DNA from 4 places in the Pseudoalteromonas sp. CNAT2-18.1 genome. Region 3 is predicted to be linked to each of the others. Evidence: predicted binding sites of a transcription regulator. Region 3 holds the regulator's gene; each other region holds the start of a gene.
What was found. The regulator sigma-54, encoded in region 3, starts transcription at its own class of promoters, with help from an activator protein. The targets are predictions, from matches to a motif close to GTTGGCACGNNNNTNGNNT.
Positions count from the first base shown of each region.

Region 1: a site for sigma-54 is predicted at 4,075-4,093, ahead of MHM94_RS10105 (flagellar assembly protein T N-terminal domain-containing protein). Genes of this name have one in related genera too.
Region 2: a site for sigma-54 is predicted at 4,102-4,120, ahead of MHM94_RS16260 (YggN family protein). Genes of this name have one in related genera too.
Region 4: a site for sigma-54 is predicted at 6,494-6,512, ahead of MHM94_RS04575 (PA2169 family four-helix-bundle protein). Genes of this name have one in related genera too.

Region 1 is NZ_JAKRFR010000004.1:172,790-180,987, reverse strand. Features, by position in the region: gene MHM94_RS10130 (HlyD family type I secretion periplasmic adaptor subunit) at 1-60, shown strand, start outside; gene MHM94_RS10125 (response regulator transcription factor) at 63-659, shown strand; gene MHM94_RS10120 (LapD/MoxY N-terminal periplasmic domain-containing protein) at 656-2,605, opposite strand; gene MHM94_RS10115 (transglutaminase-like cysteine peptidase) at 2,602-3,237, opposite strand; gene MHM94_RS10110 (LPP20 family lipoprotein) at 3,546-4,001, opposite strand; gene MHM94_RS10105 (flagellar assembly protein T N-terminal domain-containing protein) at 4,129-5,298, shown strand; gene MHM94_RS10100 (glutathione peroxidase) at 5,448-6,182, shown strand; gene MHM94_RS10095 (hypothetical protein) at 6,438-7,271, shown strand; gene MHM94_RS10090 (hypothetical protein) at 7,282-7,809, shown strand; tRNA gene MHM94_RS10085 (tRNA-Arg) at 7,918-7,992, opposite strand; gene MHM94_RS10080 (FlgO family outer membrane protein) at 8,059-8,198, opposite strand, start outside.
Region 2 is NZ_JAKRFR010000007.1:133,038-141,235, reverse strand. Features, by position in the region: gene MHM94_RS16285 (S8 family serine peptidase) at 1-1,700, opposite strand, end outside; gene MHM94_RS16280 (cytochrome b/b6 domain-containing protein) at 1,863-2,498, opposite strand; gene MHM94_RS16275 (AzlC family ABC transporter permease) at 2,611-3,297, shown strand; gene MHM94_RS16270 (AzlD domain-containing protein) at 3,297-3,596, shown strand; gene MHM94_RS16265 (hypothetical protein) at 3,630-3,818, opposite strand; gene MHM94_RS16260 (YggN family protein) at 4,159-4,950, shown strand; gene MHM94_RS16255 (PLP-dependent aminotransferase family protein) at 4,960-6,405, opposite strand; gene MHM94_RS16250 (DMT family transporter) at 6,498-7,445, shown strand; gene MHM94_RS16245 (YegS/Rv2252/BmrU family lipid kinase) at 7,402-8,198, opposite strand, start outside.
Region 3 is NZ_JAKRFR010000005.1:325,947-334,144, forward strand. Features, by position in the region: gene lptC (LPS export ABC transporter periplasmic protein LptC) at 1-56, shown strand, start outside; gene lptA (lipopolysaccharide transport periplasmic protein LptA) at 46-570, shown strand; gene lptB (LPS export ABC transporter ATP-binding protein) at 570-1,295, shown strand; gene MHM94_RS13105 (RNA polymerase factor sigma-54) at 1,320-2,816, shown strand; gene hpf (ribosome hibernation promoting factor) at 2,842-3,129, shown strand; gene ptsN (PTS IIA-like nitrogen regulatory protein PtsN) at 3,131-3,577, shown strand; gene rapZ (RNase adapter RapZ) at 3,644-4,489, shown strand; gene MHM94_RS13125 (HPr family phosphocarrier protein) at 4,489-4,761, shown strand; gene mgtE (magnesium transporter) at 4,878-6,236, shown strand; gene MHM94_RS13135 (YqaE/Pmp3 family membrane protein) at 6,233-6,391, opposite strand; gene MHM94_RS13140 (BON domain-containing protein) at 6,473-7,036, opposite strand; gene MHM94_RS13145 (VOC family protein) at 7,261-7,677, opposite strand; gene pmbA (metalloprotease PmbA) at 7,813-8,198, opposite strand, start outside.
Region 4 is NZ_JAKRFR010000002.1:259,129-267,326, forward strand. Features, by position in the region: gene serS (serine--tRNA ligase) at 1-136, shown strand, start outside; gene MHM94_RS04550 (MAPEG family protein) at 239-658, shown strand; gene MHM94_RS04555 (hypothetical protein) at 885-1,592, shown strand; gene MHM94_RS04560 (hypothetical protein) at 1,616-2,086, shown strand; gene MHM94_RS04565 (ABC transporter ATP-binding protein) at 2,155-3,999, opposite strand; gene MHM94_RS04570 (AMP-binding protein) at 4,115-5,830, opposite strand; gene MHM94_RS04575 (PA2169 family four-helix-bundle protein) at 6,017-6,457, opposite strand; gene MHM94_RS04580 (DNA topoisomerase IB) at 6,745-7,767, shown strand; gene MHM94_RS04585 (DUF3010 family protein) at 7,808-8,198, opposite strand, start outside.

The DNA.
Region 1 (8,198 bases), on a different contig from region 3:
TTAGACTATTTGCTAAAACCCATTCTTAAAGCCACTTCTCAGGCGATGACGGAGCGTTAGCCATGGATCTGTTTATAACCGAACAAGGGCTCATATCCAGCCATTGGCAGCGCCTAGGTGAGCCAATAGAAGTGCTTTATGCTCTGCCCGAGCAAATACCCGATGCTCGTGTTGCTTGGGTACTCACTGGCATGCCCGATTGGCAGAAGATCATCGGCCAATTACATGCTCGTCATATCGCAATTATTTTGATGACCCGTAATCCCTGTGTCAGTGAATTACAACAAGGGTTTAGCTTAGGTGCGCGCGGCTATGTTGAACTGTTCGCCACTACGGCTGTACTTAAACAGGCGCGTGACGCGATTGAAAACAATGCTCTGTGGCTTCCTGGCTGCTTGCTAAGCAACCTTATTGGTGCGCTTTCCATCGCCGATAAGGCCTGTTCACCTACTTCTGCGGATTTAAGTAAACTGAGCGAGCGTGAATGTGAGGTCGCCAAGCTCGTGGCTCAAGGACAAACCAACAAGGCTATCGCGGCACGACTTTATATTTCTGAGCGTACTGTTAAACAGCATTTAAGCTCGACATTTGCAAAGCTACAGGTTAAAGACCGACTGCAATTAGCGTTGCATGTCAACGGTGCTGGGCAAGGGCATTAATGCCCCTGCTGAGTTTGAATACGGGCACTTACTCCCAACTCTTTGAGTAATTCAACAGCAATGTCTTGAGCCAATTCCTCCACCACGACCATCACTCCCAAAGGGCGCACTTGTGCACAAATATGCCTCACTAACTGTTGGGTGGCCTCATCATTACTGATGTTGTGCACCAAGGTGTTATCAAGCTTTATAATATCTAACCCCAACTGTTCTAAGCCATCAACTTGGTTCAGTGCTTGACCTGCATCCGTTAAACCTAATTGGCAACCCACTAATTTTGCCTCTCGGCAGAACTCTTTCACTTGTTCAGCCATGTTGATTAAACATGATTCAGAAAACTCCAAGGTTAGGCGCGATGCTAGCAGCCGCTCACTCGATATCAATGCAAGAATACTGGTATAAGCGATTTCATCTTCTAGAGTCGCTTCACTGAGTTTGATAGCAAGAGGCTGAGCGTAATGCAGCCATAACTTCTCATTGAAAAATGTTTTCACCGTTTTCCAGTCCAGCTGCGCATCCAATTGTTGCTCACTGAGCAGACGTTGATAGTAGCGTCGCGAATGGACCTTGTTACCCACTTTCAAATATAAACCGACTTCACTTTGCACGCAGCTATCGTCAAAATTCAGTACGTCTGTGAGCTTTAATTCAAACTGCTCTTTTTCAAGCGCTTGCGTTAAGGATTGCCCAGTCACCTCCGCTACTTGGTGGTGCTCGGTTGCAGCATCGGCGTACATATCTACGCCGGAAGCGGTAGCCATTGCCAACAACCGTTGACCTTGCTGCAAAGCCTCTTCACCGCTTTGCTTTTCTTCAATATAGGTAATACTGTGCCTCAGCTCTATCAGCCCATTATAGGTATCGCTAAATTCACTACAGCATTGCGTCAGCGTCCGTGAGCTATCCTCTGCAGCCATTACCTCATTGAGTCGAAGAGCAAAGTCACAATGACTGATACGCCCAAGTTGCCAGTCATGAAGGTTATCTTGCTGAGTTTCTGCATACCTAATCAGTAACTGCGCCAGCTCTTTCTCCAACCTATAAAACTGTTCCGGGTTTAAGCTCCCCCGCAGTTGCTCGTAATTTGCTAAACGCATTAGTATCAACACTTGCTGATGATGACTAACTTGCTTTAACTCTTGCTCCATACGCGACAGGAAGTACCGACCATTGGCCAGCCCTGTTGTTGTATCGTGCTGGGCTAGGTATTGTGCGCGGGCAATACGCTCGTTCCCTTCGCGCAGAATGCCACCAAAGCGCTCTGCCAGATGATTCATCGCCTCTGTCACCTCAGCTAATTCAGCCGTATTGGGAACTGTAAGTTGCTTAAATTGCTTTTTTGAGAACCCTTGGGCTTGAGCGACCACTCGCTCTAAAGGCTTCAGTACCCAACGTAAAATGAGTGAAGCAGCAATACAGCTCAATAACGCAACGATAGCAAAACCACTGGCTAAATTGAGCACATTGTCCCATAAAGCTTCTAATGCATATCTTTGCTGACTCTGAATATACAAGGTGCCGTATTGCTGCCAACCATTGCTTATTTGTGCAACGCCGGCGTCGACCTCAAAAGCAAACATCTGTGCAAACCAACTAGGTACTGAAGCATGTTCGTGCTGTGCAAGCGAACGCTCAACCACAACTTCCCCCTGTGTATCGACTAATTTAATCTGCTGATAGTGGCCGGTATCAAAGGCTGCTGAGACGAAAAGCTCAACGGTCACTGGGTCTTTGTCCATCTGACTGAGCGCAAGCGCTAAAGTTGTGGCATTATCGGCGTTTTTCAAATAAAGCTCTTCGGTGAAGCTAGATTTAACATTGTACCCGCTAATGAGTACGCTGCTGATCAACCCACTCAAAGCAATAACCACAATCACCAGCCACAGTTGTACCACCAGAGATATACGGTGCGCCCCACTGGACGCTGTAGATGCTTGCTTTATCACCACCTAACTCCTTGCTGTTCCATTTTCTTTAAAACCGAATGCCAGCGAGATAATCTCGCCCGAGGGTCGGCCACACTGTGAGTTGACGTTGCAGTCCACAGACCTTCACTGTTAAAGCTGAAAACCGGATATAAATCAGTGCGCTTCGCTGCTGGCAAAATAGCACTTGTGAGCGAGTCGAGAATGATGGGTTGGCTACTGGGGGTCGGGTAATAACCCAACACCATATGCGCTTGAAACTCTCGGCTGCGAGGGCCGCCTATTTGCGCTTTAACATAGATAAGCCGCAGCTTATTATCAGCGATGCCTAGCATCCTCAATGACGCGTATTTCGCTATGGCGTAGTCTTCACAATCGCCCAGCCCCTGACCTAAGGTTTCTAATGGCGTTGCCCAATAATCTTGTTGTTTGTAGAGAAGTTGGTCGGTGCGGTAGCGCACTTGCGTGGCAAAAAACTGATTGACCAGTTGCACTTTGCGGGTTTCGGTTTCAGCACTCAAGCTAGCTAGTAATTGCTGCCAGCGCTGCGCCACCAGTAAACGTTGAGTACCGTATTGGTTGCGCATAAGCGTTTGAAACAAGCCGCTGTCCATAGTTGCGCCAGCGTGAATGCCACTCATGAGCAATGTCATGGCGAACACTAAACCTAGCCCCAGCGACCGTATTTTGTTTATAATTTTCGCACTGCTCACTACGTCCTAAAGGCCTACATAGTTTCTGCGCACCGCTTAGGACGCAATGGGTTTAATTTATTAAAGCATAGCAGTGATTTTCAGTTCTGCAGCACCCGATGTTAGCCGTAAATGCAGTATAAAGAGGTGCTTAGAATAAGTTTGATATTAGAAATTAAAGCAAAAATGCAGCTATAGAAAGGCAAGAAAAGATAAAGCCCAAGCGCACTGGCGTACACTTGGGGCAATGTTGTATATCAGCAAGCACCTCAGTAGTAAGTGACCTTTTTTACCTTGCGAGGTTTACTCTGAGTAATGTAAAGATCGTGTACTAGCTTCATATCCAGCTCTAATTCAGTCGCATAACTATCGCCAACAACATAACTGCGTTTAACTCGAGCCCCTCGTATCACCCCTTGAACCCGCGCTTGCAGTACATCATCTCCAGCAATGGCATTGGCAACGGTGGTTTGCCCTTGCATTTGTTGGCCATAAACCTGCTCCGCCAACTCCCGATAGGCTTCTATCTTTGAAGCTTTCATCGCCATCAGCGATTTTTGCTGAGCGCTTTCACCGGGCTGCGGGGCGATAGGTGCATAACCAATCGCCCGTAAAATCGGATAATTGTCAGGCTGCTCTATGGCGTATTCAACGTGCTTATCAAACACGCTGCTGCAACCGAGCATGCTCCATGTGCTGATCAGCAGTATCATCATTCGTAGCATGTTTTGCTCCACACTGATTGTCTCTAAACCTATGCTCAGTAGTATGCACGATAAATGCCACTATTACAGGGGAGTTGGTATGTTCTTTGCTATCTTTGTTACAAAAACATTTTTAGGTGGGATAACTATGCGATATTTGGCATCTGTGTGCGCACTGATGATTGCACTAATAAGCCCGAGTGTCAGCGCCCAATGGTTGCAAACCACAGGGGTTGCGACTTTAGAGGATGGAGATACCGAAACAGCACGCGCCAACGCGGTCAGTGACGCTATAAAACAGGCGTTATTATATTCAGGGCTGGAGCTATCCAGTGTGCAGACCTTGACTAACGGCGTGCTCACTCAGGATCACCTTTCTTTGCAAGCACATGGTCAAGTACAACAAATGCAGCTTCTCGAAGAGCAACAAAGTGATGGCATGATAAGTGTCACCATGCAAATTGAAGTGTTAGACAACCCACAGCAATGCCCTGAACAAGACTTTATTAGCCACTTTGCTCTCACACGCACGGCATTGGATAATCCACAGCAAGCTCGTTATGGTCAAATATTTGACGTAGCCCCTGCTTTTACTAAGCAGCTCTACGCAATTATGAGCCAAACGCAATTAGCTATGCTGCCTATTCCTTATTTTAAAGAAGCGGTGGATGTTAGCCCCTTCTTTACACAGCAATTTCAGTATGATGAAAACGTACTGGAATATATTCGCGACAAAAGTAACAGTCAGTACGTGTTACTCTCGCAAATCACCGATATTTCCACCGGCAAGCAATTGAATAATGATTATGCATTTTGGCAGGATGAAAGCTATAACCGCTATTTTAATGTAGAGTTTGCGTTATTCGATGCCTTGAGTTTTGAAAAAATATGGCAAAAAGCCTATCAAACTCAAGGGCCTTGGCAGTTTGAAAAAACCGCTCGTATCGATGTAAACAGTGGCACTTTTTGGCAAAGCCAATACGGACGAGCCATTACTGCGCTTAGTGAGAAAGTGATGTTTGACCTTAACAATGAGCTGCGCTGCCTACCCACCCGTGGATTAATTCAGCATATTGATGGTGACCAAGTAGTTGTCAACTTAGGTAAAGCCAACGGCTTAGTGATGGGTCAGCAACTCACTTTGGCGCATAGCAGCAACCTCACCACCTATGCAGGCAAACATTTGCCACGTCAGGTAACCACCTTACACCGTGTAGAAGTGAATCAGCTTTACCAACACAGTGCCATTGCCACTAATATTGGTAAACGGCCACTGGCGAATATTCAACTCAACGACTTAGTGTTGCTGAGCCAATAGCCTAGGCTCAGCACTTTCCTGCGTACCATTTAAAAACAAGATACGTTCAACGTTCGATTTTAACAATCAAAGTCATCAATTCTTACTGATATACAAATCAATTCGCTTTTGTCACACTGTACCCAACACATCGAAAGGAGATTATCAGTATGACAACATTAAACAACAGCGAAGGCCAACGAATTCCTCAGGTGACATTTGCAGTGCGTAAAGGCGAGCAATGGCAACAACTTACCTCAGACGATATCTTTTCAGGTAAGACGGTCGTGGTTTTCTCATTGCCCGGTGCGTTTACACCAACCTGCTCGTCAACACACTTACCACGCTACAACGAGCTTGCCGGTGTACTAAAACAAAATGGCGTAGATGACATTGTCTGCGTGTCGGTAAACGATACATTTGTGATGAATGCGTGGGCTGAGCACCAAGAAGCCGACAATATTACCTTACTCCCTGACGGTAACGGCGAGTTCACTGACGGCATGGGCATGCTGGTCGACAAGAATGACCTAGGTTTTGGTAAACGTAGCTGGCGCTACTCCATGCTCGTGAAAGACGGCGTGGTCGAGAAGATGTTTATCGAGCCGCAAAAACCAGGCGACCCTTTTGAGGTATCGGATGCAGATACTATGCTTGATTATATTAACCCCAAACAAAGTAAGCCACAGCCAGTAAGCATTATTACAAAGCCGGGATGCCCGTTTTGTACCAAAGCGAAAGCAATGCTTACGCAGCACGGTCTTGCTTTTGAGGAAATTGTGTTGGGTAGTCAAGCGTCGCTTACCAGCTTAAAAGCAATGTCCGGTAGAGATACGGTACCGCAAGTATTTATTGGTGGGCAACATATAGGTGGCTCTGATGATTTAGCGAGATACTTCGAATAACCCCCATCAGATCCTAGAAGGGTTACTATATGCGTAACCCTCTTTTCTAGTAAATAAACACCCAAATCGTGCTTCTAAGAAGTATCACGACAAACAATTTACTTCGACATACGCGTGACAGCTTCCTCATCCATTATCGAAAAAGCGCTATTTACTTTTTGCTTATGGCATCGTGTTCTTTGGTTTGTTTTTGACCAAGCTCGATGTTACCCTAGTCGAAACGGACTATAACTTATTGATAAATGGAATTATCGCATGACTCTCCAATTAGCAGACTATGAAATTAATATACGCTCATTTCACCCAGAGAAAACATTCGGTTGGTCAGGCCTCATGTTTGAAGGGGACAATCGTGGGTTTTCTCTAAAGCCGAGTGGTACTGAAGGTGTAACATCTCGCATTTGGCATAAGTTTTACCTCTCGACTAAAGAAAATAAAGTACACTCAAAAGAAACTGTTTCAGATCCATCAAAAGCTCCTTGGGAGAGAGCAAAAAGAGTTTATAATGGTGAATTGGCACCAAAAGGACGCACTTTTCTTACAAGCAGAGTTTTTCCCAATAAACACATTTACCAGTATAGGATGGAAGGTCAATATGGTGGTGTTAACCACGCTATGCCAGGCTCCCCTGAGATACAAGAAGCTCTAGATTTCTCCTATGTTCCGACCTTAAATGTTAAATACAAAATCGTTATAGATATTGACAGGCAAAACGGTCACATGGACATTGTAACTTATATTACTGGCGATGGTTTTCCAAATTGCGAGGCTTTTATTGTAGGCCCTGGTGGACAAGCCGTTTCATTGGGTGTACACGTTCGAAAAGGAGCAGCACCTGTGAGTTTATCTTTAAATGCTGACTACCCGATGATAGCAAGCGCAATACGATTACCCCTTAATAACAATGGTAGTTTTAAAGGGACTGTTGGTGATGAACTCTTTAGGCGAACCAATAAACAACCAAAACTAAAGTTCCAAAAAATAACTGATTGGAATTACCGGTTTATCTCTATTCCTGCTAATAGTGGTCACTGTATGTTACTCGAAAAAGCAAGTTTAAAGTATTGCTTTGATGGCTTACTAAAGTAAAGGAAACTTCATGAAATACTCCTCCAACACTCACTTTTATAAAATACTGCTAGTTGGGTTAATGGTCGCATTTTTATCTTCCTGTACAGAAGTCAAAAAAAGAGAACCTGCAACTTATCTAATACCTGAAGGATACGTAGGATCCTTATATATTGTGTTCAACGCACCAAATGGTCAACCACCCAAGTATGAAGGTAACTCGAGGGTGTATCATATCCCCCCTTCAGGTGTGCTTGTGACACAGATGGATGCCAATGAAGGTTGGAGTGAAAGTAGTGAAATTAAGTACTTCTCTGTGAGTCAATCAGGTAAACGAGCTCCCATTAGCACTGTTTCCGAGGATACCCCTGATAATAAAAGAGCATTATATTCTGGTGGCTTGGGTGAAGCAGGCCCCATCTTTGGATGTACTGTGATCAATAAAAAATTTACTATCGGCACGAAATCAGAAAGAACCGACTCAAATAAGTTACTAACGATTTTTGAAGCTATCAAAGTTAAAAACATTGATAAAAAGCTATTTGAAGGTATGTGCTAACACTTATCTACCGCAAAATTTCAAAATTAAACATTCAAGTCTAGGACATGGTTTCAGTAAGCTGAAAGAAGGGTACTTGGTGGGTTTAAAAGTAATTAATGGTTTTATTGGCAGCCCCTGCAGGAATCGAACCTGCAACTACCCCTTAGGAGGGGGTTGTTATATCCATTTAACTAAGAGGCCACTGGCCTCTATTATCAAATAACTTCACCTTAAATAGCAATAGCTTAAAGCACAAACGCTGAGCTATTAACCATGTGGCAATAGGTCATCTAAGACGAAGTAAGGAATAAACTGGCGGGCGCTGGCTTTAATGACTTGATCCTGACTACTGATCACTCGAGCATTAATTACCACACCATTGGGGCGGTACACCAGTGTACCGGTGA
Region 2 (8,198 bases), on a different contig from region 3:
AGGTTTGCTGCGTTCATCAAGGTTGCTTTAAGTTCCATCGCGTTGCGCTCTGGTAAAGCCTCTTTAAGCATACTGATAGCACCAGCAGTAATTGGGCCTGAGAATGACGTGCCTGTTGCTCCTGAAAGCCCTGTGCCTGTGCCAGGCTCGGCGGTCATGATATTAACACCGGGGGCAGTAATCTCAGGTTTTAATAGGCCGCTGACCGAAGGTCCACGAGAGGTGAAATCGGCCATTGCACCAGGTGTTGCCACTAACTCAGAGGAAATATTGAAGCTAGCGCCGCCTTTTAATTGCGCCCCAGTGGCAAAAGTAACCCCCACTGATGGAATACTCACTGCTTCGTCAAATCCGCCCATAGGCGCAGGCGTGCCATCATCAACGTTATTGGCGATAATAACAAAAGCAGCACCATTAGTTTGGGCAGCCAGTACTTTATCAGTGAAGTTACAGCCACCACGGTCCACCACTACAGCCTTGCCTGTAAAATCAACACCTTCAGCAAAAGGCTCACAAGCGGTTTGGTTGGCATCTGGATAAACCAGCTCAATGTCATCGCTGCTAAAGCTGAACGCACCTGGGCCAAAATTGGCGCCCTGAATAACAGCTTCTTCGCCTGCCACTGTGCCTTCAGCCACACGAGTCTCATCCGTTGGGTGAGTCATGGCTCCCACAGAAAGTGCATTTTCAGTGGTGCTTGGGCCACCAACGATAAATGGATATGCACCATCGTTGCCGGCAGAGATAACCACACTTGTACCTAACTTGGCGGCGCGATTAATAAATAAGCCTACCGCATCTTCCGCAAGGTCACCGTAGTCGCCACCTAAAGACATGTTAACTACATCGACGCGGTCTTCAATATCCATGTCGCCATTGGGGTCCATCGCTGATTCTAGCGCCAGTAATTGTGCAAGCCCTGGACAACCACCGCCACACACTGAATACACAAACAATTCTACATTAGGTGCAATCCCCGTTACCGAGTGTGAAACATGTGTACCGTGACTTGTGCCGAAGTCAATCGGATCGGCATCATTATTAAAGTAGTCATAGCCACCTTTAACAATACCTTGCGGCCAAGTTACCGTCGTGGGATCGGCAGTGGCTGCGTCATAAGCTGCTTGCGTACCCTCACCACCAAATACTGCGTGGGTATAATCAATGCCGGTATCAAGCACTGCCACTCGAACTCCTTCACCAGTCGCGATTTGGCTCTCAACTAAGGGCGTTGCTTTGATGTAATCAGCGCTATCAGCCACATTAAGCTCGTAGTCGTAAACCGGGTAGATTTCTTTCACATCCTCGTGTGCCAGCACTTTTCTCACTTCAGACTCATCGCCGTTAACGACAAGCGCATTAACCAGCTTAGTGGTGCGTGTGATCACATTGAGATTTAAATCGGCACTTTGGATATTACTTAATACACGCTCTTGCGCTTGCGAGATTTGCGCACTTTGCGTGGCTTGCTGATCTTTGCTTACTGAAAACATCGGCTCACTGTTAAGCTCAATAAGCCAAGATACAGCACGTTTGTTCTGTTTTTTAATGTCGCCAAGTTGGCGCTCAATTTTGCTTTGATGTTGCGGTGTAAAAATTTTATTCTGTGGTTCTAATTCTGAAGCTGCGACTTGAGTGCTAAGCAAGGCAGACGACACGCCCAGTGCTAATGCACTCAATTTGAGTTTATTTGAAGCCATAATTTTCCTCTGAAAGACATCATTATTGTTGTTGTTCAATTGCAACTATAATGAAAACAAAAAGAGGAGCAAGATTAAATTAATGTAAAATTATTATAAGTAAGTTGGAAGGCGGGCTATGCCCGCTCAATGGGTCACTATGAATATGTAACAAAGTATGTTTTAAATAAGACTTACGAGTGGCTCGTAACCCCAAGTACATAACAACGCAGCCAGTATAGCTGCAAAAACGACGAACGCGGGCCAAGCAGGTTTGACTACCGCTGTTTCTTGCAATGCATTATTGCGACCGGTGATCATCGCTGGTACCAGTCTTTTACCTTTCAATGCATAAATCACAATAGCAGCAATATGCAAAGCAATGGCGGCTAGGATAAAGTCAAAGTTTTGATGGTGCACGGACGAGGCCCACTCAACCCAATCGTAAGATACATATTGGACTAAAGGACCATCGGTAAGAATGTCGTCTGTGGTCATCAATCCGCTGAGCAGTTGCACCAATAACAGTGCAAAAAATAGCAACACCATATAGCTGCCCGCCGCATTATGCCCGGCCACTTGTTCGCTTTGTTTGAGCGCCCTAAACACGGCTTTGGGTGAGTGTAATAACTTGCGCAAACGAGCACTTTCGCTACCAAAAAGCCCCCATAACAAGCGAGTTGCAAGCAATGCTAAGGTAATGTAGGCGAGCACAAAGTGTAACTCCATCGCGCCCTCCTCCGCAGAGAAATAGAGGCCAGCAATACACAGCACTAAACTCCAATGAAAAAAGCGTATAAACCCATCCCAAACTTTCATTTTTGACTCCTTAACTTGGCAATATTGCGATTATGCCAAACTCTGTGTCATGCTGCGTGCTTGATCGTAAAAAACTTTGCTTATGTCTGCTGTTACAAACGCTAAAAACCGAATCCGCTTACATCGACTGGCCTTTATCAAAGGTCAGCTCGATATGTTACCGTTAAACTTAGCGGTTTTACCTTGGGGGCTATTGTGTGGCTCGTTAGCGATGCAAAACGGCTTCAGCGCCTGGGAAACACAATTGATGTCGTTGTTGGTCTTTGCCGGCTCGGCGCAACTGGTGGCCATCGAGCTTATCGCTGATCATACGCCACTGCTGACACTGCTGTTTACGACCTTCATTATTAGCTCTCGCCACTTTCTCTATGGTCTGGCAGTACGCCAAAAAGTGATTAGCCAACCGCTGCGCTGGCGCTTGCCCGTCAGCTTCGTGTTAACCGACGAGCTATTCGCCTTTTCCCACCACCGCAAGGCATATCAAACGAAAACACGCCTTATTTATGCGCTCAGCGCTGGCTTTAGCTTTTATGTGGCCTGGAATATATGGACTCTATTGGGCATCTTGGCAGGCCAACTATTACCCGATTTAACCAATTTAGGCTTAGACTTTGCCATCGCCACTACTTTTATTGCCTTGGTTGTGCCCACCATAAAAAACAAAGCAACCTTAGCCTGCGTGGTGATCACCGGGATTTGCGCCGCCACTTTCAAAGCTTGGGGACTGGAACTCTGGTTGGTACTTAGCGCCCTAAGTGGTATGACGGTGGGCTACATGGTCAGTAAGGATAGCCAATGATACTGACGACCATAGTGCTTATGGCATGTATCACCTTTGCCAGCCGTTACCTGTTTTTACATCGCGCCTTACCCTTTCGGGTCGGGCCCAAATTGCAGCGCTTTTTAAGCTTCAGTGCGCCGGCGGTACTGACCGCTATTTGGGTGCCCATTGTCCTCCTTCCTGAGGGGCAGTGGCATATTAGTTATCGCAATCCTTATTTACTGGCCGCCGTACTGGCCATTATTGTTGCTTATCGCAGTAAAAGTATCTATCTCACTACCTTAGTAGGGATGGCTGCTTATTTTCTGCTGCGCTGAAAACAAAAAAGGGGCTTTCGCCCCTTCCTAACTTTACTCGTTGAGGTAATCGTCAAAATCATCGTAGCCGAGATTTTTCCGCAGCTTACGCTGCTCTAGATAATCATCAAGCTTCTTTTTGACCTTGCGCTTACGACGGTCATGTTGGTTACGCCCCATCGCTTCGTATTCATCTTCAACAAATTCGTCATCTAACGCATCATAGGAATATGTTTTACCCACAATACACTCCAGTTAATTACAATCATTGTGCGCGGCTCAAGCTTAGCTTCACCACGACCAAGAGCCTACGCCCTTAAAATGAATAAATAGCTGCAAATGGCAAAACTGGAAAGTGAGATTTTTTTATCGTTTCAACAAATATCTTTTATTGACGTTGATCATCAATGTGCGACTTTCACTAACACCTTGTTAAAAACGACTAAAAGTTAGCTTTTTTTTAAATCTCTAGCAAAAGCCAGCTCACCATAAATCCATAACCTATTGTTTATTATGGAGTAATAATTTTGGCACCGAATTTGTAATGTATCTCTCGTAACAACAATCAACGGGAATAATTACAATGAAAACGACAGCAGCCCTTCTTTTTGCATCCATGACGGTAACTACAAGCGCACTGGCACACGAGCAAAAGCCAGGTAACCTCTCATTTGGTTCACAACAGTGCGATATTGAGTTTAAAAGTGATATTCGTATCAACCCAGAACGCATACAAATCACCAATGTCGATAATCAACACATGGTATACGATGGTCAGCAGCTGCTCGTTGATGGTGAAGTTATGCCTCTGACTGCGGCTCAGCAGCAAGCACTGGATAACTACTCTCAGCAACTGCGTAGTTACGTCCCTGAAGTTGCTCAGATTGCCCTTGATGGCGTGAAAATAGCCGGTGTGGCCATTGAGGAAGTAAGTACAGCATTTGGCATTGAGCATAATGATGCGTTACAGCAGGTCGTGGATAATATTGGCAACAATATCGAGCATAGCTTTTATCAAAATGGCGAGTTTGTGATGGGCAAACAAAGCTTTGATGAGCTAGGTGAAGATATTGAGCAACAATTCGATGAAAACTTTGAACAAGCCGTTGAACAGGCGATGGTGCAATCAATAGGCAGCGTGCTGATGGCGCTGGGCTCACAAATGGTCAGCTCAGGTGGCGACATGGACGAGTTCGAGCAGCGCATGGAACGCATGGGTGAGCAAATTGAACAGCGTGTTGAGCTTCAAGCCGCCAATATAGAGCAGCGCGCAGATGCCCTGTGCCATTCATTCTCAGAGTTGGCCGAGCAAGAGGCCCAACTGGTGAGCATGGTCCCAGAACTAAGTGACTTCCAGCTTTTAATTACTAAATAGTCGGAATAATCACCCCTTTCGCACTTGCTGGCAGAGCGCTCCCAACCGCGCTACTGCCACTTCCACTTTATCGCTCCAAGGAATACCATAACTCAGGCGCACACATTGACGGTATTTATCGGTAGCGCTAAATATTGAGCCCGGTGTAATGCTGATCCCCGCGTCCAACGCCAAATGAAAAAGTTCAATCACATCGTATTGGCTTGGTAACTGCAGCCACAAGACACAGCCGCCCTTGGGATTAGTCATCCGCGTTTTTTCCGGAAAATGCTGTAACACCAGCGCCCGCATGCGCTCCTTGTTCAAGGCTAGGCGCTGGCGTAGTGTACGTAAGTTTTTGTCGTAATCGCCACTACTCATAAACTCATACAGGGTCCACTGATTCATCAATGATGATGAACAGCTAATCGCCCGCTTTAAGCGCCGCGCTTGCGCTGCATACTTACCGGCAATCATCCACCCGACGCGATAACTCGGCGCCGCTGTTTTAGACAGCGACGAGCAGGTGATCACTTGCCCTTTGCGAGAAAAGTATTGCGCCGGTTTAGCATGACTATGTTCATACGCCAATTCACCATACACATCATCCTCAATAAGCACCGCCCCTCGTTCCTCAATCATGCGCACCAGTTGCTGGCGGCGCTCATCGGACATTTGCGAGCCCAAGGGGTTGCTAATTGTAGTAGAGAAAATACAGGCTTTGATGTCGTGCTCTGCGAAGGCACGCGCCAAATCATCTGCACAGACACCTTCTTCCGGACACATTGGGATCTCTATGGCTTTCAGCCCCAAGCTTTCAATCATCTCAATGATGCCGAAGTAACAGGGCGATTCGATAGCGACAATATCACCCATTTGCGTAACACATTGCAGCGCAATGTTTAATGCTTCTTGCGCGCCATTGGTAATAACGAGCTCGTCACTATTCACACCGATGGCAAAATCTAAATATCGACCAATGATCTCTTTTTTTAACGGCGCAAAGCCATCCAGTGGGCCATAGTTAATTGCTTGATCGCCAGCTGCGTTCATGACCTTGCGCATAGTTCGGCTCAGTACTTTATCGGTGGCACTCACCGCCACCGGGTTGGCGATCCCCAGCGGGATCACACCGGGCTGATGTAAACCATCGAAAACCTGTTCAATTAATGCCTGCTTGTTAACTGCCACGGGCGAGCGCGCCAATCGCGAGCGCTTTGGCTGGCTGCACGGGAGCACCGCCGCATTTGAGTAAAACCCAGACTTTTCCCGGGCGCTTACCACCCCTTGACGTTCTAACTCCTGATACGCTTGCTGTACCGTAGGAATGCTAACCGAGAGTTTCTGCGCCATGGCCCGCAGCGAGGGAAGTTTTTCCCCTGCATTTAAGGTGCCGTGTTGCTGCATATCTTTAATCAGGTCGACAACTTGCTGATAAAGATAAACAGCGCGCTGCTTGTTAATCGTCCGCGACATAATCTGTATAGGTATCAAAATCACTTTTCTGTGTATGTACAGTATACAGAATCACTTTAAAATACCACCTTTTACGATCACGAGAATTCATCATGAACAACATCCTGCTTTATGTGGTCACTGTGCTCATTTGGGGCTCAACTTGGCTGGCGATTGAGTTTCAACTAGGTAGCGTCCCCGTGGAAGTATCACTATTGCTGCGCTTTGCCATAGCAGCGCTATTGATGTGGGGGTATGTGCTCATCAAACGCCTGCCTATGCGTTTTAATCGCCGCGATCATGTCTTTTTTGCCCTATTAGCATTGTGCAATTTTGGCGCGAATTACCTCATTCTCTATTGGGCGCAAGCCTATTTAACCTCAGCACTGGCCTCGATTGCGTTCAGTATGCTGTTGTTGATGAATATCATTAATACCAAACTGTTTTTCTCTCGTCCCATCGCCAAACGCATTTACTTTGGCGCCCTACTGGGCGTGGTAGGGATTGCCGTACTGTTTTGGCCGGCAATTTCGTCGTTGGATTTAAACAATGGCGTATTAATTGGCTTGCTGCTGGCGTTATCGGGCACCTTAGTGGCATCGTTAGGGAATATGGTCAGTGTGCGTAACTCACAAGCCGAGGTCGGAATTTTACAAGGCAATGCCTGGGGCATGTTGTATGCCACCCTAGGTTTAAGCTTGTATGTGATACTCACTGGCGCCAGTGTCGATTTCGCAGCAACCACAATGAGTTACTGGCTATCGCTGCTTTACTTAAGTACCTTTGGTACGGTCATCGCCTTTGCCTGCTACTTCGTGCTATTAAAAAATATTGGCCCTGAGAAAGCCAGCTATGTGATCGTCTTATTCCCGCTCGTAGCTGTGGTACTGAGCACCCTATTTGAAGGCTTTGTATGGCAAGCGAACACCGTATATGGCTTTGCCTGTGTACTGCTTGGCAATGCCATTGTGCTCACGCCAGTGCACAAAATAACGGCTCGCTTTCGTAAGCCCCGTGTTACTGAGGTACCACAAAAAGCAGTGCGTCCGCTTGGCAGCTAATCACGGCGGGCGTGGTGCCAATGTATTCGCCATCGGCTTCAATACCCAACCCTACAGTTGTCACCTCACAGCGCTTTATAACCGCTGTGGTGATCTGTGCAAGTCGGGTATGCGCGCCAAAGTAACTATATAATAGCGCCACAGCTTGGCGCAGTGGCGCGCCTTGAGCAACGCTAAGGTAATTTAGAGCGCCGCTTGTCACATTGGCATCCGGCGCGACCTTCATGCCACCACCAAAAAACTGACCATTGGCAAAGCAGCACATCAGCTGGCGTTGGTTTGTCACCTTGCCACCAATTTCTACCCTGACCTGCGGGTTAGAGTAGGTATACAAGTGCTTGAGCCCCTCCCAGCTGTATCGCCAACGGGCTAATCGGCCTTTTTTATTTTGCGTTGCGCGCACCACCTCAGCGTCATAACCAACTCCAGCCACATTAACAAAGTAACGATCGTTGATTCGCCCTAAGTCGATACGCTGCGCCGGTGCCCGTAAAGCTGTAACTAACCAATGCGCTTGGCTAACACGCCACTGCCGAGCAAAGTCGTTACCACTGCCACAAGGGATCAACGCCACCTCAACAGCGGTGTAGGCAAACGCATTGACAACCAAGTGTAAGGTGCCATCGCCACCGAGCACCACAACCCTTGTTAAACCATTGCTACACGCTTTCAAACGTTTTAAGTCACGCGCAAAATCCCCGGACGTAGCCAAGCAGGAGTAACCAATAGCCGCTTGCTGCAAACATTTTTCGA
Region 3 (8,198 bases):
ATACAGAGATAGTTGAATTAACAGAACATACGCGAACAATATATTATGACCAATAAAATCAGTGCATTAATTACATCCATCGCAATTGGCTTATGCTCTGCCAGCGCTACTGCTGAGCAAATCACCGCCAAGGAAGTGTTAATTGATGCCGACAAACAACAAGCACTGATCAAAGAAAATATCACTATTTTTGATAAGAACGTGCATATTGTTCACGGCAAACGGGAAATAAAAGCTGACCGCCTTGAGGCTCACCGTCGTCCAGAATTGGGTGATAACAAGCAATTGCTCGTAGCCACCGGCTCACCAGCTGTGTACACCGAAGTGATGGAAGATGGCACTGAGATTTCTGCACAGGCGCTGGAAATTCGTTATGACGTCGCCTCTGAGACCCTAAAAATTCAAGGTGATGCTAAGATTGCCATGGCCGACCAGCATATCGTTGCCGAAACTATAAGCTATGATATTGCCAAACAGCTGATCACCGCCGAAAAGGATGAAAACTCCAGCACACGAGTGCGCACAACATTAACACCACAAAGTGACGATACGCCGGAGAAAGAGCAATAATGGCGACTCTTAAAGCACAAAAATTAGCGAAAAGCTATAAAGGCCGGGAGGTCGTCAAAAGTGTGGGCTTAGAAGTGCAAGCAGGTAGTATCGTCGGCTTGCTCGGCCCTAATGGAGCCGGTAAGACAACTACTTTTTACATGATAGTTGGCTTGGTACCCAGTGATAAAGGCACCATCAGTATTGATGATGAGGATATCACTTTGATGCCGATGCACTCTCGTGCGCGCTTAGGTATTGGTTATTTACCGCAAGAATCATCTATTTTTCGAAAGCTGACAGTTTTTCAAAATTTGATGGCCATTCTAGAAACCCGCAAGGGCTTAAGCAAAGCAGAGCGTGAAAGCGAGCTTGAGGGCCTACTTGATGAGTTTAATATACAGCACATTCGAGACTCACAAGGAATGGCGTTATCTGGTGGCGAACGTCGCCGGGTAGAAATAGCGCGAGCATTGGCGGCAAACCCCAAGTTTATCTTGTTGGATGAACCTTTTGCTGGTGTCGACCCTATTTCAGTGTTAGATATAAAGAAAATCATAGAGCATCTGCGCAATCGTGGCATTGGTGTATTAATCACCGACCACAACGTGCGAGAGACCCTAGACGTATGTGAAACCGCATACATTGTTTCCCATGGCGAGCTCATTGCTTCTGGCACTCCAGAGCAAGTTCTTGCCGATCAAACGGTTCGCGACGTCTATTTGGGTGAGCAGTTTAGATTATAACGATTAAAGGATTGTTAGAGATACATGAGGCAATCATTACAGCTGCGCCTAGGCCAGCAATTAACAATGACCCCACAATTGCAGCAAGCGATTCGCCTGTTGCAGCTCAGTACTTTGGATCTCCAACAAGAAATTCAAGAGGCGTTGGACGCCAACCCATTACTTGAAGTTGAAGAAGACAATTACGCCGACAATAACGACAACCAAGAGCAAAAAGAGTCGACGTCCGACAACCAAAATAACGATACCGCCGAGACGGCCAGCGCCAGTAAGGATGAAGTTGAAAGTGCTGATGCCATGAACAACGAGTCCATCAGTGAAGACTTGCCCATGGATGTGTCTTGGGATGAGTATATTAGTGCGGCTCCCGTTGCCTCCTCTGGGCCTATGCCAGAAGATGAGTCTATCTACCAAGGCGAAACCACCGAGTCGTTACATGATTATTTAATGTGGCAGCTGCAATTAACACCTTTTAGTGCCACCGACGAGGCCATCGCCACAGCTATCATTGAAGCCATCAATGACAACGGCATTTTAACGGTCAGTTGTGAAGATCTGCTGGAAAGCTTGAATCATGATGAACAAGACGATGGTATCGAGCTCGATGAAATTGAAGCCGTTCTTAAGCGTATCCAACTCTTTGATCCAGTAGGAATTGGTGCGCGTTCTTTACAAGAGTGCTTGTTGATCCAGCTCAAGCAATTTGACCCACAAACCCCTTGGCTTGAAGAGACCAAAGAGGTAGTTTGTAACTATATTGATTTGCTTGGTAGTCGCGACTATCGCACCTTGATGAAAAAGACTAAGCTTAAAGAAGCGCAGTTAAAAGAGGTGATGACACTGATACACAGTTTAAATCCGACTCCTGCAGCCACGATTGTGCGAGAGCAGTCAGAGTATGTGATTCCAGACGTATCGGTGAAGAAAGTTAAAGGCCGCTGGGTGGTTGAATTAAACCCAGATAGTATGCCTAAGATCCGCGTTAACGATCACTATGCATCAATGTCGCGAAGCTGTAAGTCGCAAAGTGATAGTCAATTTATTCGCTCGCATTTACAAGAAGCGAAATGGTTTATAAAGAGCTTGGAACAACGCAATGATACGCTACTTAAAGTAACTAATTGCATTGTTCAACAACAACAGGCATTCTTTGAACATGGTGAAGAGGCAATGAAGCCAATGGTGCTTAATGACGTTGCCGAAATGGTGGAAATGCATGAGTCAACGATTTCCCGTGTGACCACCCAAAAGTATATGCATACACCACGGGGTATTTTTGAGCTGAAGTACTTTTTCTCCAGCCATGTTACAACCGAAAACGGAGGTGAATGCTCGTCCACAGCGATTCGAGCATTGATCAAAAAGCTAGTAGCTGCGGAGAATCCTGCTAAACCGTTGAGTGATAGCAAGATTGCCGACGTACTAGCCGAGCAAGGAATTAAAGTGGCTCGGCGCACGATTGCTAAATATCGTGAATCGCTAGCCATTCCACCGTCAAATCAGCGTAAAAGTTTGATATAGACGTTAGACAAGAAGGAAAATGCTTATGCAATTAAATCTTACCGGTCGTCACGTAGAAATCACTGATTCTCTTCGCAACTATGTGAATAGCAAATTTGCAAAATTAGAGCGTCACTTTGACCATATAAATAATGTGCATGTCATTCTTGATATTGAAAAACTAACACAAAAAGCAGAAGCTACTCTTCACGTTAACGGTGGTGAACTGTTCGCAACCGCAGAGCACCAGGATATGTATGCGGCGATCGACGGCTTAATTGATAAGCTCGACCGTCAAGTGATTAAACATAAAGAGAAATTATCTCGTCACTAACATGAACCTAGATTCACTCTTTACCAAGGACTGCAGCAAAGCTGCGGTCCTTTTTAATAGCAAAAAAAGAATGCTGGAGTACCTCTCTCAGGTGGCTCATCAGCACAGTCCTCACCTCAGCGAGCAATCGGTACTTGATGCTTTGCTAACCCGCGAAAAGCTGGGCAGTACTGGCATCGGCAAAGGCGTTGCTATTCCACATGGCCGTCTCGATGGTATCGACAGTACGATTGCCATTGTTGTAACCAATCGCGAAGCCATTAACTTTGATGCCATTGATAACCGTCCAGTGGATATCTTTGTCGCACTTTTAGTGCCGGCTAATGAGACTGAACAACACCTGAAGACCTTAGCGACAATTGCTGATAAACTAAAAGACAAACAACTGTGTAAACAACTGCGCTCGGCGAGCAGCGATCAAGAGCTTTATCAATTGATCGCCGACTAATGCGCGCCGTATTGGTTCATGGTGTGGTTTAAATGTGCGTCTTGGGGTAAAACAAGGAGTTGTCGGATGGAACTTATCATTGTCAGTGGTCGCTCGGGTTCTGGAAAATCAGTCGCGTTACGGGTGCTCGAAGACCTTGGATACTATTGCGTAGATAACATCCCAGTTATTTTACTCCCCTCCTTGGTGCGCAGTGTTTCAGCAAATTATGACAAAATTGCCGTCAGTATCGACGTGCGCAATTTGCCCAAAGAACAGCATGAATTTAACGACATTCTCGCTTACCTGCCTGAGTTTGCTAAGCCTTCGCTGTTTTACCTTGATAGTGACGAACAAACGTTGATAAAGCGTTTCTCTGAAACTCGTCGACTACACCCCTTATCCATGCAAAATATGACGTTGGATGTCGCTATTCGTGAAGAGAAGCAGCTTCTTGATGTACTCATCTCCCACGCCGACTTTATTATTGATACAACTGAGCTCAGTGTTCACCAGTTGGCGGAGATGATCCGTGAAAAAGTGCTGGGTAAAAAAGACAAGCAATTACTGATCACTTTTGAGTCTTTTGGGTTTAAACATGGCATTCCAAAAAATGCTGATTATGTGTTTGATGTGCGGTTTCTCCCCAATCCCCATTGGGAACCTGAACTAAAGGCGCTCACAGGGTTAGACCAACCCGTTCAAGATTATCTAGCCAGTCACTCAATCGTGCAAAAGTTCACTTGGCAGATCCAAACTTTTGTTCAAACTTGGTTACCCCACCTAGAGCGTAATAACCGTAGTTATTTAACCATTGCTATTGGCTGCACTGGGGGTCAACACCGCTCAGTGTACCTTGCCCAAACTTTGGGAGAGCGCTTTTTAGATACTTATCCGAACGTGAAAATTCGCCATCGAGAGCAGGAAAAATAGTGATGGTTGAAGGTACTTTTATTATTCAAAACAAGTTAGGCCTACATGCTCGTGCAGCCTCACAATTGGCGCAACTGGCGATGAATTTTGATGCCGAAATAATGTTATATCAAGGTGATAAGAGCGCACAGGCCGACAGTGTCTTGGCTTTACTGCTCCTTGAGAGCGGCAAAGGTAAGGAAGTGCGCGTGCAGTGTGAAGGCCCTGATGCCGACGCCGCGTTGGCAGCTATCGGGGCGCTCATTGCAGAAAAGTTCCACGAACAAGAATAACCCTTAGGCATTTACTTTTGCTATCATTGATTTAGTTAGGTTAAACTAATCAACGGCTTGTAAGCGCTTGCTTGCACGCTATTTCCCACCCCATTTTTTGTATTTAAGGGATGCCTATGCCAGAAGCCTATGAACAAGATTACCCGCTGCAACAACTTCAAGAAGTCACCGAAGCTCTTAATAGCGGCCAGTTTGTTCATGTACGCAGGCTTCTCGCCAAAACTGCGCCCTGTGATACCGCATTATTATTAGAATCATCGCCCCATAAGACACGTTCTAAACTATGGGCGCTCGTCGACCCTGATGTCCAAGGCGATGTACTTGAAGAGCTCTCTGAAGATGTACGCCTGAGCATTATCTCACGCATGGAGCCTGAGCATATCGCCGCAGCGACAGAGGACATGGACGATGATGACTTAGGGGAAGTATTACGAAGCTTACCAGAGCCCGTTTATAAAGACGTTATTGAGGCAATGGATATCCAAGATAGAGACCGTGCAACTACGGCTCTGTCTTACCAGGAGCGCTCAGCTGGGGCGCTGATGAATACCGATACAGTGACTATCCGTCCCGATGTCTCTGTTGATGTGGTGCTGCGCTACTTACGCCTCAAAGGCGAGTTACCTGAAGGCACCGATGAGCTCTACGTAGTCGATAAAAATAACTGCTTTTTAGGCTCAATGCCATTGAGCTCTTTGCTAACCACCATGCCAGATGCCATCGTGCGCGACATCATGGATGAAGAGTGTGAATCTATTCCAATCACCATGGATGAGTCTGAAGTGGCGCAGCTGTTCGAGCGCCACAACTGGATTTCGGCCCCTGTGGTCGACGATCAGGCGCACTTACTTGGGCGTATTACCATTGATGATATCGTCGATGTTATCCGTGAAGACGCTGAACACAGTTTACTGAGCTTAGCCGGTCTAGATGATGAAGAAGATACCTTTGCACCGGTATTTAAAAGTACTCAGCGGCGCTCCGTTTGGCTTGGAGTAAATTTATTGACCGCGATGCTGGCCGCATTTGTGGCGAGCTTTTTCGAAACCACCTTGGGTATCTTGCCATTTTTAGCCGTGCTCAATGGTATTGTGCCATCAATGGGGGGCGTGGCCGGCTCGCAAACGCTGACCTTGGTTATTCGAGGCCTCGCACTTGGCCATATTAACGCCACCAACCAGAAATTTATACTGACCAAAGAGCTCGCCATCGGGGCCTTGAATGGGGTGCTGTGGGCTTTGCTTATCGGTAGCGCCATCGCGCTTTGGAAATGGGATTTAACAATTGGTTTAGTGATCGCCTTTGCGATGTTTATGAATCTCCTCGCTGCGGGTATTGCTGGTGCGGTTATTCCCTTAATTCTGAAGAGAATGAATATCGACCCGGCGCTCGCCGGTAATGTAGTGCTGACCACAGTTACCGACATCGTAGGTATCTTCGCATTCCTTGGAACCGCGACTTGGTTCCTTATTTAACGCCGTCCAATAATGTAGATAGCGTGAATAAGGCCAGGGAAGTAGCCTAGTAAGGTTAGTAAAATATTAAGCCAAAAGTGCATCCCTAAACCCACCTGCAAAAATACACCTAGTGGGGGAATAAGAATTGAGAAAATGATTCTAATAATGTCCATGATTGCTCCGCTAATTAAGCCTGCTTGTAGATAAAGGAAAGCCCAGCAACGCTGGGCCTTCTACCGAGAACTTACAACTAATTATTCAGCCATTACTCGCAGTTCATCGTTTACTTCACGAACATCTTCTGTGTTTTCAGCGATTTTAATCGCAAGGTCACGCTCGGCTTCGCTATCAACATTGCCTTTAAGCGTAACGACACCTTGGTCGGTATCAACATCAATGTCAGTGCCAGCGACTTCTGAATCAAACAGTAGACGGGTAGTGATTACCGTCGAGATCTTAGCGTCGGTTAAATCGCTGCCAGTATCTCCTGCATCATCATTGTGGCTCATACCTTCTTCGTTGTTCATAACCGTTAGCTGGTTTTCTACATCGTTTACACCATCTAGGCTAACTACCAGCTCTTCGGCCAACTCTTTATCGACCTCGCTGTCTACTTTACCTGTGAGCATAACCTTGCCATTTTTCACATCAGTGTTGATATCAAAGTTGTTCAGGTTGCCATTCAGTAGCAGCACAGTTTCAGCTTTACCATCAATCCATGCATCTTTACTCTCGTTCTGCCAATCATTTGCTTGGGCAGTGAAGGCAGTAGAACCAAGTACAGCTGCAGCTACGATTGTCTTAGTGAACGTTTTCATAATGTCGTCTCCTTACTATTGCTTGTGACGCTTTAAGTGTTGCGAATCCCTTGCCAACTTTATTTTATCAATAAAATCAATGATATAAGACACTTGTTCAGTAATCATTTAGGCACAACCTTACCTAAGTTACACACCTCAGTGAAAAAATTTCCGAAAAGAGAACAATCAAGAGATTTACGTTTATTTAGTGTTTATTTTGCAACTTTTAGCAGCATTTAAGTCTATAGGTCGTTATTTCTCTGTGCTGGAATATCCGATCCGTATTCAACAAACTCCACTTCAAAACCAGCTGGGTCTTTAAAGTACACGTTGCGACGATAAGGATTTTCAGGGCCCACTTTATCAACTTCGAAGCCCGCGTCTTGGAGTCGTTGAATGACGCCATCAAGATCTTCTGTGACATAAGCAAAGTGTGCTAAACCAACTTGATGGCCGCTGAGATCACGGTTGTCACCAATGCCATTGTCACTAAAAGCAAGGTAGTGGTAATCATCGCCAAAATGCACCCAAGTACGCGGCTTCCCCGACCATAACCCCTCGCCTTGACTGCGCACCCGCCAATGTGGAAAAGCGGCACGATAAAAGTTGAGGGCTTGGTTGATGTCATTCACGACTAGGTTTACATGCTCTAAATACATAACGTTCTCCCGAAGATGATTTATTATTTCAGGGACTAAGGTATTTCCTCAACTTAAGTTGAGGTAAAGCACTTTTTTTAGAATTTATTTAAAAAAGCCTAGAGAGGGGCTCTAGGCTTTAGAGTGTTACTTGAGCTACTGCCCCGCAACTTGCATTTGTTCAATTAACACCGAACCGGTTAACACCCCGCCGCGAGGGTCGACATCACCGCCAATGCCAGCAACGCCTTTAAACATCGAGCTAAGGTTGCCAGCAATGGTAATCTCACTGACTGGGTATTGGATCTCACCATTTTCAACCCAAAATCCGGCCGCCCCGCGCGAGTAATCGCCGGTGACAGTATTGACGCCTTGCCCCATCAACTCGGTCACTAGCAGCCCTTTACCCATTTGTTTAAGCAAAGCGTGCAAATCATCATGGGTTTGCTGTACCAACCAGTTATGAATACCGCCGGCGTGGCCTGTGGCGGTCATACCCATTTTGCGCGCCGCATAACTGGCTAATAGATAGGTCTGCAGTT
Region 4 (8,198 bases), on a different contig from region 3:
CAATGGTTCAGGGTTAGCCGTGGGCCGCACGTTAGTGGCTATTTTGGAGAATTACCAACAGGCGGATGGCAGTATTGAAGTGCCACAGGCGCTGCGCCCTTACATGGGTGGGTTAGAGCGTATCAGTGCTGCTTAATTATTAGTAGCTTATTGAAAAGGCCGCATTTTTAGCGGCCTTTTTTGATCGCACCGCACGCCTTGACCGTAGCTAATACAAAGCAAATTACAAGGAGAAAGTATGGACTATTCTGCGGTTATTTTGGTGTCATTGGTGTTGTTTGCCTGGATGTTGGTAGCGCAGTGGTTTGTGGCATCAACTGTAAAGGCGAGGGCCGATAACGCCATTCCAGGAAAAATTGATGATAACCTGTCTCATGACTCATTTATCTTTCGTGCCCACCGAACGTTTCAAAATACATTAGAAAACGCGCCGCTGTATATTGTTTGTGCCCTAGTCGGTCTGCACTTGGGGGTGTCAGGGCCCATCTTCGCTATTGCCAGCGCGGTATTTGTCGCCGCTAGAGTCATTCATATGCTGCTTTACTACGTGATTGCCACCGAATCTAACCCCAGCCCCCGAAGTTATTTCTTTATGATCGGCTGGCTCGCGAATATCGTGATGCTCGTGCTACTCACACTGGAAATCTTACTCTTTTAATCTCGCCGGTGTGGGGTGTATTTAATTGTTAATGCTGTGAGCTGTAGAATCTACGAGTTTGAAGCGGGTGAAATGTCTTAGAGATAGAGGCATACTGAAAGCGGGTGGGGTGAACTCACTCGCTTTTTTATTAAAGCGGTTTGGGGTCTGTGGCAAATTCCACCTTCTTTAAGTATCGTGCCTAATATAGGCCGCTAATAACCTGTTAGCCTTGAAGGAAAGATCGATGACTGAAGCATGGCATAAAACGGAAACAGATTTAGATGCAGATGAGCATGCTGTTGATTTTTGGTCGCGCCACAGAGAAGAACTACAAGAAGGTGAATTTTGGGCTGATCGTATAAAAAAACTTAGAGACGCTCCCGAAAAACGTTTGGCGTTGGCTATAGAAAACTTGCCTTTGCCTGCATCATTTAGAGAAGCCGCAGTTGCCACGAGAGCTTTGATTCGAAATAAGCGTAAGCAGAAAATTGAATATGAAGAAGAGTTGGCACTTTTATATTGGCTCGCGGCAGTTAATTCATTTTCAATACCTTATTCAAATGTACTGAAAGAGCCCGGCTACAATGTAGTCGAATCTGTTCCCGGTAAGAAATTGAAGGGGCTCCCATTTTCATATAAATCGCTCGGCTACAACAAATTAGAATTGCTAAACAAGACTGATGTAAAGTGGCTTTCCGAGCTTTGGGGTGAGCCAGAACAGCATACGACGTTACACGAAATGCATAATGATGTTTGGCGGGAGTATGAATGTAAACTTAAAGCCAAAAGGATGGAACGAGACGAAGAATTTATAAAAGGCATCAATGAACGTCCTTCTTCTCCTGCGGAGTTACCCAGTTCTTTAAATGAACCCAAAGGTACCAACAAAGTTAAATGGCTTATTGTAGCAGTAGTGATAGGCTTGTTATTGGCAGCCGTATACAGGCATTAGCTCTTCAAAGTAAGGATTCGCTGTTGAGGAAAGTTTTAGCTGTTTTAATTGTCGCTTATATTGCTTATGGATGGTTTGGTTATTTTTGGGATAAATCAGAAGGGGCAAATAAGCTAGAAAAATTTAGTAATCTAACCGTTGAAGACATAGTCTCAATCGAAGCGATAAATTCTGATTATATCAATGTGACAAATTTAGCATTGAATTCTGCTCAATCAAAAGAGCTATTAATTCATGCTATTGCTAGTGCAGAGCAATCATCAATTGCTAATAAACCACCCAAACACATCAAACTATATATCAAAATTAAAACAAAGGACGAGACCATAGGTTTGAACCTTATGGTTCCACTTACGAAGAAAGATGAAATGTATTTTTTTGTTGTAGGTCGGGTTTATGATGGTGAAAGTTTCACTCAGGATAGTTATGGTCGATTTATAACTAATGGGCTTTATGAGTTTCTAGTTGAGGCAAAGTTAGTAAACGAGAGTTAATGCGTTAACCTTATTCCCTAGCGATATTCAAACCAACAAAAAAGGGGCCTTGTATGGCCCCTTGTTTATTAGTCTGTGCCTATAAAGCCACCGGTTTGATGGGCCCACAGTTGGGCGTAGATCCCCCCTTGGGCGATAAGCTCTTGGTGTGTGCCTTGCTCTACAATATGGCCTTTGTCCATCACCACTAAGCGATCCATTTGCGCTATGGTCGATAAGCGGTGGGCAATGGCAATAACGGTTTTATTTTCCATTAAGGTATCGAGGCTCGCTTGAATCGCTGCTTCTACCTCAGAGTCTAAAGCTGATGTGGCTTCATCGAGCACTAAAATAGGGGCGTCTTTTAACAGTACGCGAGCAATCGCGATACGCTGGCGCTGGCCACCTGATAGCTTGACGCCGCGCTCACCCACTTGCGCATCCAGTCCTTTGTTGCCATGACTGTCTTCCAGTTCACTAACAAAATCCCATGCCTCAGCCTTTTTCGCAGCGGCGATGATTTGCTCATCCGTGGCATCGGCTAAGCCATAACCGATATTTTCGCGTACGCTACGATGCAGCAGCGCGGTGTCTTGTGACACCATAGCGATATGTTGGCGCAGGCTTTCCTGAGTCACCTGGTTTATCGGCGCATCATCAATACGAATGTGTCCTTGCTCAACATCATAAAAGCGCAATAACAGGTTAACTAAGGTTGATTTACCGGCGCCAGAGCGACCAACAACCCCAACTTTTTCGCCAGCAGCAATGTTTAGAGATAGCCCATCGAGCACCGGTGGGTGTGACGGGGTAATTGGCTTGGCATAATTAAAGGTAATGTTATTAAAGTCGATGCGCCCTTGGGTCACCTTCAGCGTGTTGGCATCCTCTGCGTCGGTTATGGTTATGGGTTTCGTTAAGGTGTTCATGCCATCGGCAACGGTGCCGATATTTTCAAACAGGGCGCTGACTTCCCACATGATCCACTGCGCCATGCCGTTAAGGCGCAGCGCTAAACTAACGGCGATGGCAATGGCGCCGACGCTGATTAAACTAATAGACCAAAGGTAAATCGATAACGCCGCAATCACCGCCACCAAGCCGTAGTTAAGCAGCTGCACGCTCACTTGTAACTTAGTGACCAGACGCATTTGCCGATATACCGGGTCTAAAAACAGCTCCATCGATTCACGGGCATATTGCTCCTCCCGCGATGAATGAGAAAAGAGTTTGATAGTGGCGATATTGGTGTAGCTATCAACAATACGGCCTGTCATTTGCGAGCGGGCTTCGGCTTGTTGCTCGGCGACCGCTTTCAGGCGGGGTATAAAATAACGCTGCACTGCAATATAACCTACAAGCCAGCCTAAAATTGGCATCATTAAGCGCCAATCTGCCTGGCCAACAAAGAACAGCATGGCGGAAAAATACACCACAATATACACCGCGACATCAAGTAGCTTGATGACGGTTTCCCTTACCGCCAACGACGTTTGCATCACCTTAGTGGCAATGCGCCCGGCAAAGTCATCGGCATAAAAGCTCACACTTTGGCGCAGTAGGTAACGGTGCGCCAACCAGCGGATGGCCATGGGGTAATTACCGAGCAAGCTTTGATGGAGAACGGCTGAGTGAACAAACACTAAAATAGGCAACAGCACGATAGTGACCAGACCCATAAACCAAAGCGTATCGGTTTCGGTGCTTAACAGCTGTTCCGGGGTTGTCTGTCCAAGCCAGTCAACGAGTTGACCCATAAAGCTAAATAGCGAAACTTCAACAATGGCTAATAAGGCGGCGCTGATTGACATCACCGCCAGCGGCCAGCCCATGCCTTGGGTGTAATAACGGCAAAAAGCCCATAATCCCTTGGGTGGCGCGGTTGTTGTGCGCTCGGGAAAAGGGGCGGTTAGTTTTTCGAAAAAGGAAAGCATAGCACCACACATAACTAACTGATTTAAGGCGTCAGTGTAGCGATTTTGCGGCGTAAAACCTAGCGCAACAAGTGTGCTAATTTTGCACCACTGTGGTGACTATGCCGACACCTAGTTACGCGCTTTGCGCTTGCTCATTGAGCTCTGCAAGCATCATTTCGCGCATTTTAAACTTTTGTAATTTCCCGGTGACCGTCATCGGGTATTCCTCGACGATACGAATATACTTAGGCACTTTAAAATAGGCGAGTTGATCTTTTAGGTAGGCCCGAATTTGCGGCTCATCGATATCGCGGTTGTCCTTTGCTTTGAGCCACAAGCATACTTGCTCGCCAAATTTATCATCGGGGATACCAAAGACCGCCGCATCACTGACAGCGTCGTGCAAATACAGCACTTCTTCTATTTCGCGCGGATAAATGTTCTCGCCACCGCGAATGATCATATCTTTAATTCGGCCAACGATGGTCACGTAACCTTGCTCATCCATGACCCCTAAATCGCCAGAGTGTAGCCAGCCCTCAGCGTCGATAGTGGCGTTAGTTTTCGCTTCATCGCCCCAATAGCCTTGCATCACACAGTAGCCGCGAGCACAAATTTCACCCGGGCTACCAATGGCAGCGATTTTACCGCGTTCATCAATAATTTTAATTTCTGTGTGCGCCATTGCTCGGCCCACGGTTTGCACTTGCTTGTCAATTGGCGCGTCGGTTTGGGTAATATGGTTGATGGGGCTGCACTCGGTTTGCCCGTAGCCAATCACCACCTCGCGCATATGAAAATCACTGTGTACTTTGCGCATCAATTCTTGCGGGCAGGTGCTGCCAGCCATGACTCCGGTGCGCAAGGTACTGAGATCGTACTGCTGAAAGTCGGGGTGTTCTAATTGCGCAATAAACATCGTCGGTACGCCATGGAGCGCCGTACAGCGTTCTTGCTCAACGCAGTTTAGGGTGCTGACTGCATCGAATGAGGGGGCTGGAAATATCGCACAGGCGCCGCTGGCCAAACACACTAGATTGCCCAGCACCATGCCAAAGCAATGGTACAGGGGCACCGGAATACACAGTCTGTCTTTATCATTAAAGTGCATCGCTTGGGCAACCAGCAAACCATTATTCAAAATATTGCGGTGCGAGAGCGTGGCGCCTTTGGGGTTTCCGGTTGTGCCCGAGGTAAATTGAATATTAATGGCGTCGTCAGGTCGAAGTTGCGCTTCAATAACCCGCATTTGCTGGTAGTGCGCATCCTCGCCCAGTTGTTGAACCGACTTAAATGATGTCATGCCGGCAAAAGGTTGCTCGGAGAGAATAATTACCTGCTCTAGAGTGGGCAGCGCTTGCAGGGTGGTTTTGCTACCGTCTTTTAATTCCGGTGCAAGCTGGTAGATCATGTCAACGTAGTTTGATGCTTTAAATTGCTCGGCCATCACCAAATACTTTACACCCACGTTGTTAATGGCAAAGGCCAACTCATGAGGGCGATAGGCGGGGTTAATGCACACCATAATGGCGCCAATTTTGGCGCTTGCGAATTGCACTAAGGACCATTCAATATTGTTGGGTGACCAAATGCCAACCCGATCCCCTGGCTGCACACCTAGAGCGAGTAAGCCCGCAGCGAGGCGCTCTATTTCCCGTAAATACTGGCGGTAAGTCCAACGGATCCCTTGATGGCGAACGACAATCGCCTCATTGTCAGGGTGTTTGTCGACAATATAATCAAGATGCTCGGCGATGGTTCGCTCGCTAAGCGGCGTTGAAAATGAGCCGTGGTACTGGCTCAATGTTAACGGTAGTGAAGGGGAGTGATTGTCTTGTTGTTGCGGCATTGACTGCCTCCTTGCCCGGATAGATGTTGTCATTTTAGGTTCTTCAACACCTAATCAAGCACAGACTGTCGACACTTTCCATTATTTTGAGGTGGTTTCTGTTGGAATTAGACTAAAGGTTTAGTTTTTGTCGACATAAAAAAGCGGGCCATGGGCCCGCTACATCGTCTTGGGGAGAGAAATAATTTAGCTCGTTGCTTCTTGCAGTGCCTTCATTTTATCGTGGCAAATTTGCATGCGTTCACGAAGCTGAGAAAGAACTTGTGCGCACTGAGGTGGCTGCGACTCTTCTAGTGCATCGTCGAACTCTTCAAGCACTTTATCTTCAACCTCTTCAAGGTGTTTGATGTACGTATGCTCTTCGTTGCTCTTAATCGCGCTCATCACCTTAGTGTAGGTTTTACGTACATCAACCAGGGTGTCTGAGCCGGTTTCAATTTCGCCTTGCTCTTCAATGGCAAAGGGTTGCAAGTCGGTCACCGCTTTGTGCTTTTCATCGATCATGTTTTGGAACACGGTACGTACATCATTACTATCAATGTTGTCTTTGGCATCGGAGTAAAAATCAATGCCACCCTTTAGTACTTTGATAATGTCTGTGATTTTCTCTGAACGTTGCATTGTCATAATTGTGCTCCTTCAATTTTGAATTCGATTTAATAGGAGCAATGCTTGTGCCAAATCGAGGGAATACATAAAAAACATTATTAAACAGTGTTTTATCTTTATCTTCGAACGCTTGAAATGTGTAAACCAACACCTTTTTCATGGGCAACTGTGAAAGCTTTTCAATTACAGGCGGTAAAAACGTCATAGTCGTACAGCCAACAAAGCGTATTATTTTTTACCTTTCACAGTGCGCCAGATGAAGATGTGCTGCGTAGTAGCTATTATCGGAAAAAGAAGGAAGAAGAATGGATTGTAACGTTGCCCCAAGCACAACCTACCACGAGTGTAATACCCTTACGACAACGCGTCGTAAACGGGGAAAAGGATTTGAATACTTCCATCTTGATAAGGAAAAGGTAACCAGTCGTGCTTACTTAAAACGAATGCGAGAGTTGGTTGTGCCTCCTATGTGGCGTGATGTACGTATTAGCGCTTGCCAGTACAATAAGGTGCAGGCCGTTGGCGTTGATGGCAAAGGAAAGCGACAATACATTTACCACGCCCATTGGCAATTGGCGCAACAGCAAAAAAAATTTGCCAAGTTAGGTGAATTCGCTGCTCAGCTTCCAGATGCGCGAGGGCACTGTTTATCCTTATTGGCAGAACCTGATTGGACGAAAGACAAAGTGTGCGCGCTTGGGTGCGCAATCTTAGACCTTACCGCGATTCGTGTAGGCAATAATAATTATTACAAAGCCAATGAAACTTGTGGGTTAACCACGCTTCGACGCAAGCATGTGGATATTAAAGACGACCATGTACAATTTAGCTTTAAAGGTAAACACGCAAGACACCGAGAGGTGCGCATTGACGATACTGAGCTTGCTGAATTAGTGGCTTCAAGTGCAGAGCAACAAGGGTATAGCTTGCTACGTTATTATCAACAAGGCCAATGGCATGACCTGCAAAGTGATGATATTAACGAATTTATCCACTGTGTTTTTGGCGGCCACTTTAGTGCCAAAGATTATCGTACCTGGGCGGGGACGCGAATGGCGGTACGCTTTGCCCACGTAGCCGCAGAGCAGGTACAGGCGCACCCAAGGCGCAAATTTAAGTCTCAACTGGTTAAACTCGTCGCCAAGCAGTTAGGCAATACCGCGAACATTTGCGAACAGTATTATATTCACCCGAAGGTGTTAGAACACCTCAGCGAACACTATGAAAATGAACACCCGTTTGCGCATTTTGACGCGACACCGCGCTCTTTAACCGGGGAGTTAGACATGGATGAGAGGCATGCGTTAGCGATTATTACCGGGCGATGACGTAACAGGCCATTTCTGCGGCCTGTTACTATCGGGGGGATTACTGCTTAGCGTAAGTGCGCAGCATAATATCGACATACGCCGTCATAAAGGCTTGCTCTTGAAACTTCTTCAGTCCCGTATCAGCGAACTCAATAGGTAATGGGTTGCGCTTAAGCTGTTCTTTCATCTCTGTGGCACTAATAATGTGCACATCTAAGTTAGTTATCAGCTGCAGTGCCGCTTCCATTTTAAAGCCAACCGCGCCGCCAGCGAACTTTCCTTTATGAGGTCGCGCTTTGATGGCGATAGCATCCACTTGGTAATCTTCCATCAGCTTTTTAAAGTCGCGATGAAACTTTTGGATTTCTTCAGTATTGTTGGCATCGCTTAAAACAAAACGTGTTTGGCGCACATCACGGATGTCAAACACATCATTTTCTTTACTTAGA